DNA from 3 places in the Clostridium sp. LY3-2 genome. Region 1 is predicted to be linked to each of the others. Evidence: riboswitches for the same ligand, from Rfam matches in the RefSeq annotation. Region 1 holds a riboswitch; each other region holds the start of a gene.
What was found. A riboswitch is a leader RNA that binds a small molecule or an ion and turns the genes downstream of it on or off. The one in region 1 is predicted to bind lysine.
Positions count from the first base shown of each region.

Region 2: linked by a shared signal. The riboswitch ahead of M4I33_RS08885 (Na+/H+ antiporter NhaC family protein) and the one ahead of M4I33_RS00275 (APC family permease) in region 1 are both predicted to bind lysine.
Region 3: linked by a shared signal. The riboswitch ahead of lysA (diaminopimelate decarboxylase) and the one ahead of M4I33_RS00275 (APC family permease) in region 1 are both predicted to bind lysine.

Region 1 covers NZ_JAMDLQ010000005.1:1,278-5,558, reverse strand. The annotation lists gene M4I33_RS00290 (uracil-xanthine permease family protein) at 1-718, shown strand, start outside; gene M4I33_RS00285 (potassium channel family protein) at 884-1,636, shown strand; gene M4I33_RS00280 (sigma-70 family RNA polymerase sigma factor) at 1,730-2,296, shown strand; lysine riboswitch at 2,482-2,657, shown strand; gene M4I33_RS00275 (APC family permease) at 2,727-4,067, shown strand.
Region 2 covers NZ_JAMDLQ010000025.1:116,487-120,767, reverse strand. The annotation lists gene M4I33_RS08890 (Hsp20 family protein) at 1-340, opposite strand, end outside; gene M4I33_RS08885 (Na+/H+ antiporter NhaC family protein) at 474-2,186, opposite strand; lysine riboswitch at 2,299-2,476, opposite strand; gene M4I33_RS08880 (aminopeptidase P family protein) at 2,562-3,818, opposite strand; gene M4I33_RS08875 (ACT domain-containing protein) at 3,867-4,281, opposite strand, start outside.
Region 3 covers NZ_JAMDLQ010000010.1:134,048-138,328, forward strand. The annotation lists gene lepB (signal peptidase I) at 1-354, opposite strand, end outside; gene lysA (diaminopimelate decarboxylase) at 381-1,676, opposite strand; lysine riboswitch at 1,838-2,006, opposite strand; gene M4I33_RS02690 (hydrolase) at 2,091-2,771, opposite strand; gene M4I33_RS02695 (DUF1576 domain-containing protein) at 2,934-4,187, shown strand; gene M4I33_RS02700 (hypothetical protein) at 4,177-4,281, shown strand, end outside.

The sequences.
Region 1 (4,281 bases):
TTTCTTTGCAATTCCTAAAATTTTAGAATATGGAGTAAACTTTAACCCAGCATACGCTTTAGCATTTATTCCAGCATATTTTGTAACTACAGTAGAAACTGTTGGATGTTTATCTACAATTTGCGAAGTATCAAAGGTTGATTCAAGTAAAGATAGATTATCAAGAGGAGTTTTAGCAGATGGTGTTGGAAGTATGGCAGCAGGTCTAGTTGGATCTTTTCCAAACACAACATTTAGCCAAAACGTAGGATTAATTCCTTTAACTAGAAATGCAAGTAGATCAGTTGCTACTATGGCAGGTATATTACTTATCCTTTTAGGATTTTCACCTAAGTTTGCAGCTTTTATAAACATAATGCCTCAACCTGTACTAGGTGGAGTTGGAATAGTTATGTTTGGAACTATTGCAGCAGCTGGAATTAAAACTTTAAGTAAGGTAAATATAAATAACAGAAATTTATTAATTATTGCAACTTCTTTAGGGCTTGGACTTGGAGTAACATTTAGACCAGAACTTATAAGTGGACTACCTGAAGGTTTAAAGATGGTATTTTCATCAGGAATAACAACAGGAACAATAACTGCACTTTTACTTAATATAATTTTAAAGGAAGAATCAGAAAAAGAAGAGGAATCAGAAATTGTAAAAGTAGAAGAAGAAGTTTCAAAGAAAAGTTCAATATCAGTAGATATTAATGACAGAGAAGTTACTGCATAAATTTTATAAAAACACCGTAAGCTAGAGTTAATAGCTTACGGTGTTTTTTATTTTAAGAGATATATTAATTTTAAGAGGTCTAATGGTTTAATCATTATATTATATGTATTAAAATATAAATGTGACTTATTAATAAATTAATTAGGGGGATAAAGGGTGAATTAAATGCAAGAGTTTATAAAAAACAAGAATATAGAAATAATATATGATATTTTCATAGGTTTTTTATCAGTTATAGCGGTTTTAGTCGTGGTTTTAAATTTTAATAAAGGTGTATCAAGTGAGCAATCAATGTTTTTAGAAAGGGCTGATAACATAATCTATGTGATTTTTTTAATAGATGGAATTATTAAATGTTTTTTGGTTAAAGAACCTTTAAAATTTATAAGAAAAAATAAAATAGATTATATAGCGTTAATTCCTTTTCAATTTTTTATTAGTGGAAGCTTTGGAAGCATATTTAAACTTCTTAGAGTAGTAACTTATATACTTAGGATTTTAGATAATATGAAAGTATTTTTATTTTCTACAGGATTTCTTCAATTAATAATTTTTACTGGGTTTATAACAGCTTTAGGTTCTTTTACTATATACTTCTTTGAAAAGGGTAAAGGAAACATAGAGTGCTATAGTGATGCTCTTTGGTTAAGTTTAGTTACATTAACTACTGTAGGATATGGAGATGTAAGTCCAAGTACTGCAGAAGGAAAGCTTATTGCTGTAATGTTAATGTTATCTGGAATAGGATTTTTATCTATGTTAACCTCAACTATATCAACTTACATAATCGGTCTTAAGAAAAATCGATATAGTGATTTGAAGAAAGAAGATGAAAAAGTATATTTAGATATAACTGAATTAAGCGATGAAAAGCGAGAAACTTTAAAAAAATTCTATGAGTTCCTAAAAGAAGAATAAAAAATGCGAACATTTGTTCGTATTTTTTCTACTTTTAGCTAAGTTTTACATATATAATATATGTAGAGATTAGTTAAGGGGGAATAAAAAGGTATGGAATTAATCTTAAAAGCTAAAAATAATGATGAAATTTCAAAAAATATTATTATTAATAAATATAAGCCACTTTTATATAAAAATTTAAATAAGTATAAGTATATAGTAGGGTATGAGTTTGAAGATTTATATCAATATGGGGTACTAACTATATTAAAAGCTATAAAAGAATTTGATGAAGAAAAAAGTAGTTCTTTTGGAGCATATTTAAAGTTTGCTTTAAATAATAATTTCGCCTACCTTTGTAGAAGGGAAAACGACGAAAACAAAAAGACTACTAGTTTAAATGTAACAAATGAAGAAGGCTTAGAAATAATAGACTTATTAGAAGATGAGAAAACTATTGAAAAGATTTATATGGAAAATATGGAAGTTCAGAGGCTATTAGACTCTATAGAAAAGTTAGATATAGAAGAAAAAGAACTTTGCAAGCATTTAATTAAAGATGAATCTAGAGGTAGCCTTAAGAATTTTTCAGATAATAAAAATATTCCGTATCATAAAATTTTATATAGAAAAAAAGTATTAAGTAAAAAATTAAAAGCTATACTAAAAAATGTATAATAGATAAAAGACTAGATAATTAAAAGTATATTATAAATAAACTGTAAACAATTTCAAAATATAAAATTATTATATGGATAATTGATAAATAGATAATTTATTAAAAAACAATTTTATAGACAAATAATAATACTATTTGACATTTTTCTGAGATTTGTTACAATTACGTAGTAGAATTAAATATTGGGTAAGATAGAGGTCGCAATAATGAAAAGTAGTATTAAGGAGTAAAGCAGCAGTGAATTAATATGAAAGGCATTGTTGCCGAAGTGTATATATAAAGCTTTAAAAATATACGCTGGTTTTGTATAAAATATATGCAAGACTGTCACAAAAAAATTTGTGGAGTGCTATCTTTGTTGTTTGTAATTCAAGCTCAAAGACTAGCCTTTGGGTTATTTTTTTACCCTAGACATCTTAGGAGGAAAAAATGGAAGAAAGAAATTTAAAAAAAGAGATTGGCCTGTTTATGGCTACCATGCTTGTTTGTGGTAACATGATAGGTTCTGGAGTATTTATGCTTCCAGCGACCTTAGCGCAATTATCAGGGCCAATGGCAACAATTATTGCTTGGGTTATAACATCATTAGGTTCAATCCTTATAGCGTTATCCTTTGCGAACTTAGGATCAAAGTTTACAGTTACTGGAGGTCCTTACCAATATACTAAACACGCCTTTGGAGAATTTGCAGGGTTTTTATGTGCATGGTTATACTGGAACGGTTCATGGATTGGAAATGCAGCTATTTTAGTAGCTCTTACAAGTTATAGTGCAGCTATTATACCAGCTTTATCAAATCCACTATATTCAATTATCTTTTCAAGTGCTATGCTTTGGATTTTCACAATAATCAATATTGTTGGTGTTAAACAAGCTGGTAAACTTCAAACTATAGCAACAGTATTTAAAATTGCATTCTTTGCTATATTTGTAGTAGTAGCTTTATTACATTTTAATGTAGCTAATATAACACCTATGATACCAACAGGAAAAGGATTAAATACTATTCCTCTTGCAGCAACTTCAACTTTATGGGCTTTCGTAGGTCTAGAAAGTGCAAGTGTTACAGCAGGTGAAATTAAAAATCCAGAGAAAAACGTTAAAAAGAGTACTATTTACGGAATGATAATTGCAGCTTGTGTTTATATATTAATAAGTGTTGCAAGTATGGGCGCTATGCCAAATGCTGAACTTGCACAAAGTCAAGCACCGCTTACTGATATATTAACAAATATTTTAGGTTCATCAATCGGTAGACCAATAACAATTGCAGTTGTAATTTGTATATTAGGTACAACAATAGGTTGGCTTTTATCTACAGCTCGTGTTGCTTTTGCAGCAGGAGAAGATGGAGTATTCCCAAAATTCTTTGGAAAGCTTCACCCAGTTCATAAAACACCAGCTAATGCATTAATTGCAGGGTCAGTTTTAGTTAATATATTATTAGTTATGAATTTCCAAAAGAGTATGGTATCAGCATTTACTTTTATAACATTACTTGCTACGCTATCATTCTTACCAATATATTTATTAACTTCTTGTGCTGAAATAATGCTAATGTTTAAAAAAGGTGAGAAGTTTAACTTTGGAATATTCGTAAAGAGAGCATTTATTCCTTTATTAGCATTTATTTATTCTGTTTGGACTATTTATGGATCTGGTGCAGAAACAGTAATGTGGGGATTCATCCTTATGTTAATCGGCGTACCTTTTTATATATTTAACTACCACAAGAATAAATTAGATACACAAAATACAGATATTATTTAAAAGATTAGCTACCTAATTTTGAATTAATCACTTAAGGGTTTTAAGGAAGATTCATTTTAGGTAGTTTTTTTGCGTCTTAAATATTTATAGAAGATATATTTTCAAAGTATTAAAACCTTTAAAAGTAAATACAAAGTTATAAAAATTAATACCTTTATTTTAATTATTCTCTTTTAGCATAAATATATAATTACATCAATATACTTATGTTAAG
Region 2 (4,281 bases), on a different contig from region 1:
TCTTATAAGATATATTAAGTCTTGATATATCTACATCTGGAACGTAAAAAGTCCTTCTAAATCTATTATCTGCAAAAGAATTTATATAGTTATCAAGTTTTACTTTAACGTCTATATAATCATCTTTATAATCAATTATTAAATCCCTTTTATCTACCCCTGGGAATAACCCCTCGATAACAAACTTATCATCATACTCATTCATAAATAATTTTATATCATCTAATTCTATCATCGGCACGTCATTATAACTTTCTAATCTATCTATAGTTTGAAAAATATCATTAACAAACGTTACTGAAAAAACTTCTCCAAATATGCCCCCACTTGTAAAAAACATCATTTTCTCCTTTATATAATATTTCTCTATAATAATATATTTATATGTGATGTTTTTTGATACAAAAAGGTTTATGTATTTTAAAGATATTAAAAGAGAGTGCTGTTATAGCACTCTCTTTTTAAGCTAATTATTAAGTATTATCTACAGGCTTTCCAATAAATCTTACTGCTACAGTCATTACTAGTATTGCTACTGGTAATACTATATATACTGGTATATTTAACCCAACTGGTATATACCCAAATAGTATTGTAAATCCAGCTACAAAAAGTGCATACCACATTTGAGTTTTAACGTGTTCTATGTGATCACATCCAGATCCCATAGAAGAAAGTATAGTTGTATCTGAAATAGGTGAACAGTGATCTCCGAAAATCGCACCTGTTAATACCGCGCTTGTACTCATTACTATATATCCCATATCAGGTGATATTGAATTAGCTAAAGGAATTGCAAGTGGCATAAGTATTCCCATAGTTCCGTATGCTGTTCCTGTTGCAAATGATATAACTGCACCTAGTATAAAAATAATACTTGGAAGTAAGAACATCGGTATAGAATCTGATAAAAGTGTTACTAAGTATTTAGCTGTTCCTAAATCTTTTATTACTGAACTTAAAGACCAAGCAAGTAATAAGATTACACCAGTTATAATAAGTCCTTTCATTCCATCAACCCAAACGTCAACCGCTTCTGAAACTGTAAAAATCTTTTTAGCTACAGCCATAACTATTGCAACTATAGATGCAAGAACTGCTGATTGGAAAAGTGCTGTTGAAGCATCTGCTGCACTAAAGGCTTGTTGAATTGAATTAAATGAAAATGGTGAATTTGAAATAAGTTCTATAAGTGCCTTATCTTCTCCTCCCATAATAGCTGTGTACCCGCTATAGTAAAAGCTTGCAAGGGCACTTACTATTAGAGTTCCTATCGGTATTATTGCATTCCAAACACTTAATTTAACACCTTCTTTAACTTGCATTTCATCTTCTGTTGTAAGATTTTCTAGTTCTGCTTTTGGTTCTTTTATTCCTTTTCTTGCTCTTATTTCAGCTTTTCTCATAGGTCCAAAATCTCTAAGCATAAGTGATGTAATAACTACAAATGCTAAAATTAAAATATTATAAAATCTATAAGGTATAGTTTGTAAAAATACTCCAAAAGCATCTACATTCATACCTATTTGAGTAAATGAATCGTTTATAAGTCCTACTTCTAATCCTATCCAAGTTGAAATTATAGCAAGCCCTGCTATAGGTGCTGCTGTTGCATCTATTATAAATGCAAGTCTTTCTCTAGAAATTCTAAGTTTATCTGCTACAGGTTTCATTATAGGTCCAACTATAAGTGAATTTGCATAATCATCAAAAAATACTAAAACTCCTAAAAACCAAGTTACTATTTGTGCACTTCTAGGTGTTTTTGCTCTCTTTGCAAGGGCTTCTGCTATAGCTCTTGCCCCTCCCATTTTAGCTACTAGATTTATAACTCCTCCAATTGCTAAAACTTGAATTATTATTCCTGCATTCCAAGGGTCTGCAAGTGAGTTTAAAACTCTTTGAATAAAATCTAAAAATGATCCTAAAATAGATGGTAAAAATGCATTATCTACAAGCTGTAGCATAAAGCACCCAGCTATCGTTCCTACAAATAACGATATGACTACATTTTTAGTTATAAATGCTAGTATTATAGCTACTAGCGGTGGAATTATAGTTAAAATTCCATAGTTCTCTGAATTTAAAGTGCCAGGGTCTACCTCAGCTGCAAACACCGTCACCCCTGTTCCTATTACAAGAACGAAAGTTAATAAAAATAATAAATAATTTCTGCTTTTTCTCATATTTAAAGCCCCCTCTTTTTATTTTGTGAATATTTGTAAGGCTCTAATATTTTTATATATTAAAAAGAACCTTGAGATAGCACTCAAGGTTCTACAGTTTCCGTAGAATCCATTGAATGATAGCTCAACACAAATTTAATCTGTGACAGTCTTATGCATATTATGCATAAACCCAGGATAGTAGATTAAAGCTTATCTAACTTCCTTCGGCGGCATTTCCTTTTATCTTACTTCAAAGTTTGCTTAAACTCCATAAGACTACTCTTAAAGGCCGCGCCTCTATCTCTTCAAATTATTCACTTATTAATTAAGTTAATTGTATAGTACTTTGTTATTTTTTGCAACGGTTTTTTAACACTTTATCATTTAAAATAACTAGTTTTGTCTTTTTTTCATAAAATCTTCAATTTCATTTACGCTTTTAATCATATCTTTAGTAAGAACTTCATTCCCACCAGATGTGATTAACACGTCATCTTCTATCCTAACTCCTATACCTTCTTCTGGTATGTAGATTCCTGGTTCTACTGTATAGACCATACCTGGTTTAAGAATTGTATTTCTACCTGGATTTTCTATATCGTGAGTATCTAACCCTAAGCTGTGACCTATACTGTGGAAATAGTATTTAGAAACTTCTGATTTATCTTTTATTAATCCAAGTTTTATACATTCTTCTGCAATCCAGTCTCTAGCTAAACTATTTATCTCTAAAAAGCTAACTTCTGGTTTTAGCTCTTTTATAACTTTTTCATTTACTCTTAAAACTGCTTCATAAACTTCCTTTTGTCTTTTTGAAAATTTGCCGTTTATAGGGAAAGTTCTTGATATATCAGCATTATAGTAATTAAATTGAGCTCCTAAATCAAATAACATTAAGTCCCCATCTTTTAATGTATCATCATTATCTACGTAGTGAAGAACTGTTGCATTTTTTCCAGCTGCTGCTATAGTTTTAAAAGCATAGTCAAAAACGCCTCTTCTTCTACATTCAAACTCAAAATAAGCTTCCATTTCATATTCTTTTAAGTTAGGTTTTATATTAGTCATAAGTGACTTAACACCCTCTATAGTTATAGCTATAGCTTTTCTCATTTCATCAATTTCCTCATCTGATTTAACTAATCTAAGACTTGCAAACTTTTGATAGATATTTTTTATAACTACACTAGGATATTTATTTTTTAATTTTTTTGAGAAGGTGCTAGCTATACTTGGAAGTGAATCAAAACTATCTCTTTCTAAATCAAGATAAATATTTATATCTTCACTTTCACCTATAATTTTATTTAAGTAACCTTTAAGCTCTCCTAAATATGAAACGTCTTTAATTCCATTTTTTTCTTCTAATTCTTCTTTTCTTATAGTCTTACCTAGCCATTTCTCTCTTTCTTCATCTATCTCTTTTATAAACATCTTTTCTATTATTTGATCATCTTTTTTATATGCTAAGAATATATGATCTTCTTCATCTATCCCTGTCATATAATAAAAGTTTCTGTTTGGCGTAAAACTATAACTCTCATCTGCTGTTTTTTTAGGTGCATTCCCTGCAAATAAGATTACAAGAGAATTATCACATATGTCTTCTAATAAATGCTTTCTGTTTCTTAGAAATACCTCTTTTTTCAATTTGCCATTCCTTCTTCCTTTAAAAGATTATATATTTAATATTTAATTTTATTCTACTGCAAGTACCCTAACTTTAACTACTCCCTCAAATTCATTTACTTTAAATAAGAATTTTTTAACATCACCTTTTATCTTTGATACGTCTAATGTTATTGTAACATTAGCTGTCATGTTTATAGGAATATCTTGATTAATTGTTAAAATATTTAACTTATTAGTTGCAATAAAGTCTAATACCTTAGATAAAACCCCAGCTTTATGTTCTAATAATAAAACTATTGTTATCTTCTTACTATTTACCCCATCTGACATTGGATATACTGCATCCTTATATTTATAATACGTGCTTCTACTTATACCTACTTTTTTTACACCTTCTGAGATGTCCTTAACCTTGCCTGTATGTATAAGCTCCTTAACTTCTATAACTTTATAGAATACATCAGGTAAAACTGATTCGTTT
Region 3 (4,281 bases), on a different contig from region 1:
ATGTTCGTTTGTTTCTTTTGGAAACTTAACATAATCCTCTTCAATTTCTTTTCCATCTACAAAAACTTTTCCTGATTTAATATCTACTGTTTCTTTAGGTAACCCTATAACCCTTTTAATATAAACTGAATTTTCAAAGTTTGAATCAAAAATTAAGATATCTCCCCTTTTTATATTTTCAAAATTATAAATTCTACTAGCTACAAACTTATCCCCAGGTTCTATAGTAGGTTTCATAGAACCTGTAGGAACTTCAATATTAAACACTAAAAATTTGTTTATAAGTATAGCAATAGTTATAGCTAATGCTACAGGAAAAAACCACTCTAAAAATACCTTCTTAACCCCATTCATAAATAACCCTTTCAAAAATCTATAAATTAGATTACTTCATTTTTAATGATGTCTTCATAGCTCTCCCTTTTACAAACTAATTTAGCCTCTCCATCCATAACAGAAACTACAGCACCTTTTGGAATTTTGTTGTAATTGCTTGCCATAGAAAAACAATAAGCGCCAGTTGTAGGTATAGCTATTATATCTCCACTATTAATTTTAGGTAATCTTATATCCTTTATTAGAATATCACCTGACTCACAGCATTTTCCGCATATAGTCACTTCTTCTGTGATATCATCTAAAACATTATTAGATACTATGCATTCATATTCTGCATCATAAAGTGCAGTTCTTATATTATCTGTCATTCCACCATCTACAGATACATATTTTCTTACATCTTTTATATCTTTTATAGACCCTGCAGTATAAAGAGTTGTTCCTGCGTTCCCTACTATAGATCTACCAGGTTCTATAACAAGATTTGGAATTTCCATATTTAGATTATGACATACTTTTCTAGTTTTTTCCAATATAGCGTTGCAATATTCTTTTATTTTTTTTGGAGTGTCTCCTTCTACATAGTAAATTCCAAACCCTCCACCTAAATCTAGGTCTTTGATTGTATGCCCTGTTTCTTCTTTTATATCGTTAATAAAATTTAGCATAATTTCTGCAGCATCTTCAAAAGGCTCTAATTCAAATATCTGAGACCCTATATGACAATGAAGACCTGAAAGTTCTATGTTTTCATAACTTAAAACTTCTTTAACTGAATTTATAATATTATTATCTAAAGGAGTAAATCCAAATTTTGAATCTATCTGCCCTGTTTTTATATATTCGTGAGTGTGAGCTTCAACTCCTGGAGTTATTCTCATGTACACTTTTTGAATTTTGTCGTATTTTTTAGCTATTTTATCTAGGTTTTCTATTTCGTACATGTTATCAACAACAAATACTCCTACCCCTAGTTTTATTCCAAGTTCAATTTCTTCTAATGTTTTGTTGTTACCGTGAAATAACACTTTTTCTAATGGAAATTCAGATCTATATGCAGTATACAGTTCCCCACCTGAAACTACATCTAAATAAAGACCCTCCTCTTTTATAATCTTACACATCCAGCCTGTTATAAAGGCTTTCCCAGCGTAAGTTACCCTGTTTCCATTTTCCTCACATTTAAAACTATTAAAAAACTCTTTGCAGTTTTCTCTAATTAGTCCCTCATCCATAACATATAAAGGAGTTTTAAACTCCCTTGTAAGTTCCGTTGCTTTTACGCCCCCAATTAATAATTGATTTTCCTCTGTTTGCATACTACCAAATAATTTCATAGATTTTTCCTCCACTCTACTAAATTAAAACAAAACGTCACAGTTTAAAAAACTGTGACGGGTAATATCGTGTAATAAAGGTTCTAGAAATCCATTTATAAATATACTTTGCTTATTGATATATGCAACTTAAATATTTTTATAAAAGCATTTTACTAGCTCTCCTCTGTAGCACTCCACGTTATGTGACAGTTATGTACATATTATGCACATACCCAGCAATAAAATCTTGCAAAAATTTTAAAGCTTCGGCTATTGCTCCTTTCACTACTAATAAACGCTTGCCAGCTCTTAGCAGTTACTCTTAACTCTAGCACCTCTACCCTAGGTTTGTCTTCTTTTACCATTTTATTCAACTTTTATTCATTATGATACCATATTTAAAAATTAATTCAATACTTTTTTTTATTTTATTTAATTTCCCTCTTCTCTTTCTCTATAAATATCCATCCTATCACTCATAATTTCACTTGAATGTCTAGGTGTATATGTTATTGCATTTGCACCAGCTTCAATAGTTTCTTTTATAGTCTCGTCAGTCGGTCCCCCTGTTGCAATAATTGGGAAAAATGGAGCAATACTTCTAATTTTTTTAACTATATTTACTGTGTTTGCTCCTCCTGATACATTTAATATAGATGCACCAGAATTTATTCTAGCTTCTATATCTTCTTCTTCTGATACTACTGTAACAATTAAAGGCACGTCTATAGTTTCAGCTATCTTTTTAACTATATCATTTGGTGTTGGTTGGTTTACAACAACTCCAATAGCCCCTTTAAATTCTGCATCTAAAGCTAAGTTTATTACCCTTATACCACTTGTAAGTCCGCCACCTACGCCACAAAACACAGGTATATCTGCAGCTATCATAATAGCTTCTGTTATCTTTGGTTGTGGTGTAAATGGATAGACTGCAATTACAGCATCAGCATCAGTATTTTTAATCATTGCTACATCCGTGGAGAACAATATCGATTTAATCCTTCTACCAAATATGCTAATCCCACTACAGTCTCTAATTACTTTTGGAAGTCTAACCATATGGCTTCTTAAAACGCCATTAAACTCCGGTACAAACTTTTCCCTTTTCATCCAAATACACTCCTTTTCTTTCAAATTGGCTTAAACTTTATTATATACCCTAATTATCTCTTTGAAAATATTTTTTTCTCCTAAATCCACATTTTTTCTAGCAAATACTCCATTCCTTTAATATAATATTATTAAAGCTATTTTTTTTGGAGGTGCTTATTATTGAATTTAAGGAGTAAGTTTTCTAATCCTTATCTCGTATTTACCATTATATACCTTTTTATGATTATTGTCGCATTTTTTTTAGATAGTCCGTATGAGATTCTAAACGGTCTAAAAAATATAATACTTACACCAGATATACTTATAACAGATTATATCGAAATTGGTGGTGTAGGGGCGACTCTTGTAAACGCAGCTTTAACTAGTTTAATCTGCACATTTATCCTTATAAAACTTAAAATCAAAGCAAACGGTTCTACAATCATAGCTCTTTGGCTTATGACAGGATTTTCGTTTTTTGGTAAAAATCTTTTGAATATTTGGCCGATAATGATAGGTGTTGCACTTTTTGCAAGATATCAAAAGCAACCCTTACTTAACTATTCCTTAGTTATGATGTTATCGACTACACTAGCTCCAACTTCAAGTCAACTTTCATTTGTTTCTGATAATATTTTTGTAAGTTTAGCTTGTGGTTCGGTTCTTGGGATATTTATAGGGTTTATTTTATCGCCTATTGCTACCCATTGTATTTCAGCACACGGTGGCTTTAACCTTTATAATATAGGTTTTGCAAGTGGGCTTTTAGCAACACTTGTTATGTCTGCTTTTAGATCTTTTGGAATAAATTTTGAAGCTAGATTAATTTGGGATAGAGATAATTCACTTATTTTATCTATTCTATTAATTATTATATGTATTTATTTAATAATAATCGGGTTTTATATTGGAAATAATAACATAAATAACTTAAAATCTTTAGTTAAACATCCTGGAAGATTAGTTTCTGACTTTTATATTCTTTACGGAGGAACAGCTTATATAAATATGGGGCTAGTTGGAATTTTTTCAACCCTATATATTTTAGTTTTAGGCGCTGATATAAACGGACCTATTATAGCTGGAATTATGACAATCATGGGCTTTGGGGCTTTTGGTAAACACTTAAAAAATATAATCCCAGTAATGCTAGGTGCAACTCTTGCAGCTATTATTTATCCAGAACCAGTTTATAGTCCTAGCCTTTCTCTTGCAATACTTTTTAGTACTTGCCTTGCTCCTATATCTGGTAAGTTCGGATACAAAATAGGTATACTTTCTGGAATACTTCACGTATTTTTAGTTATGAACGTTGGCTACTTACACGGAGGTTTAAACCTTTATAATAATGGTTTAGCAGGAGGCTTAGTCGCAATGATACTTATACCTTTAATTACAACATTTAAAAAGGACGTGAAAAAAGATGAAGTTTAAAATCGAAAGAAATCTAAAAATAATCAACGAATTAATGTCTTATTGTTATCATTATGATTGCAAAAACGTAACTGTAAATATGCACACAGCAGAA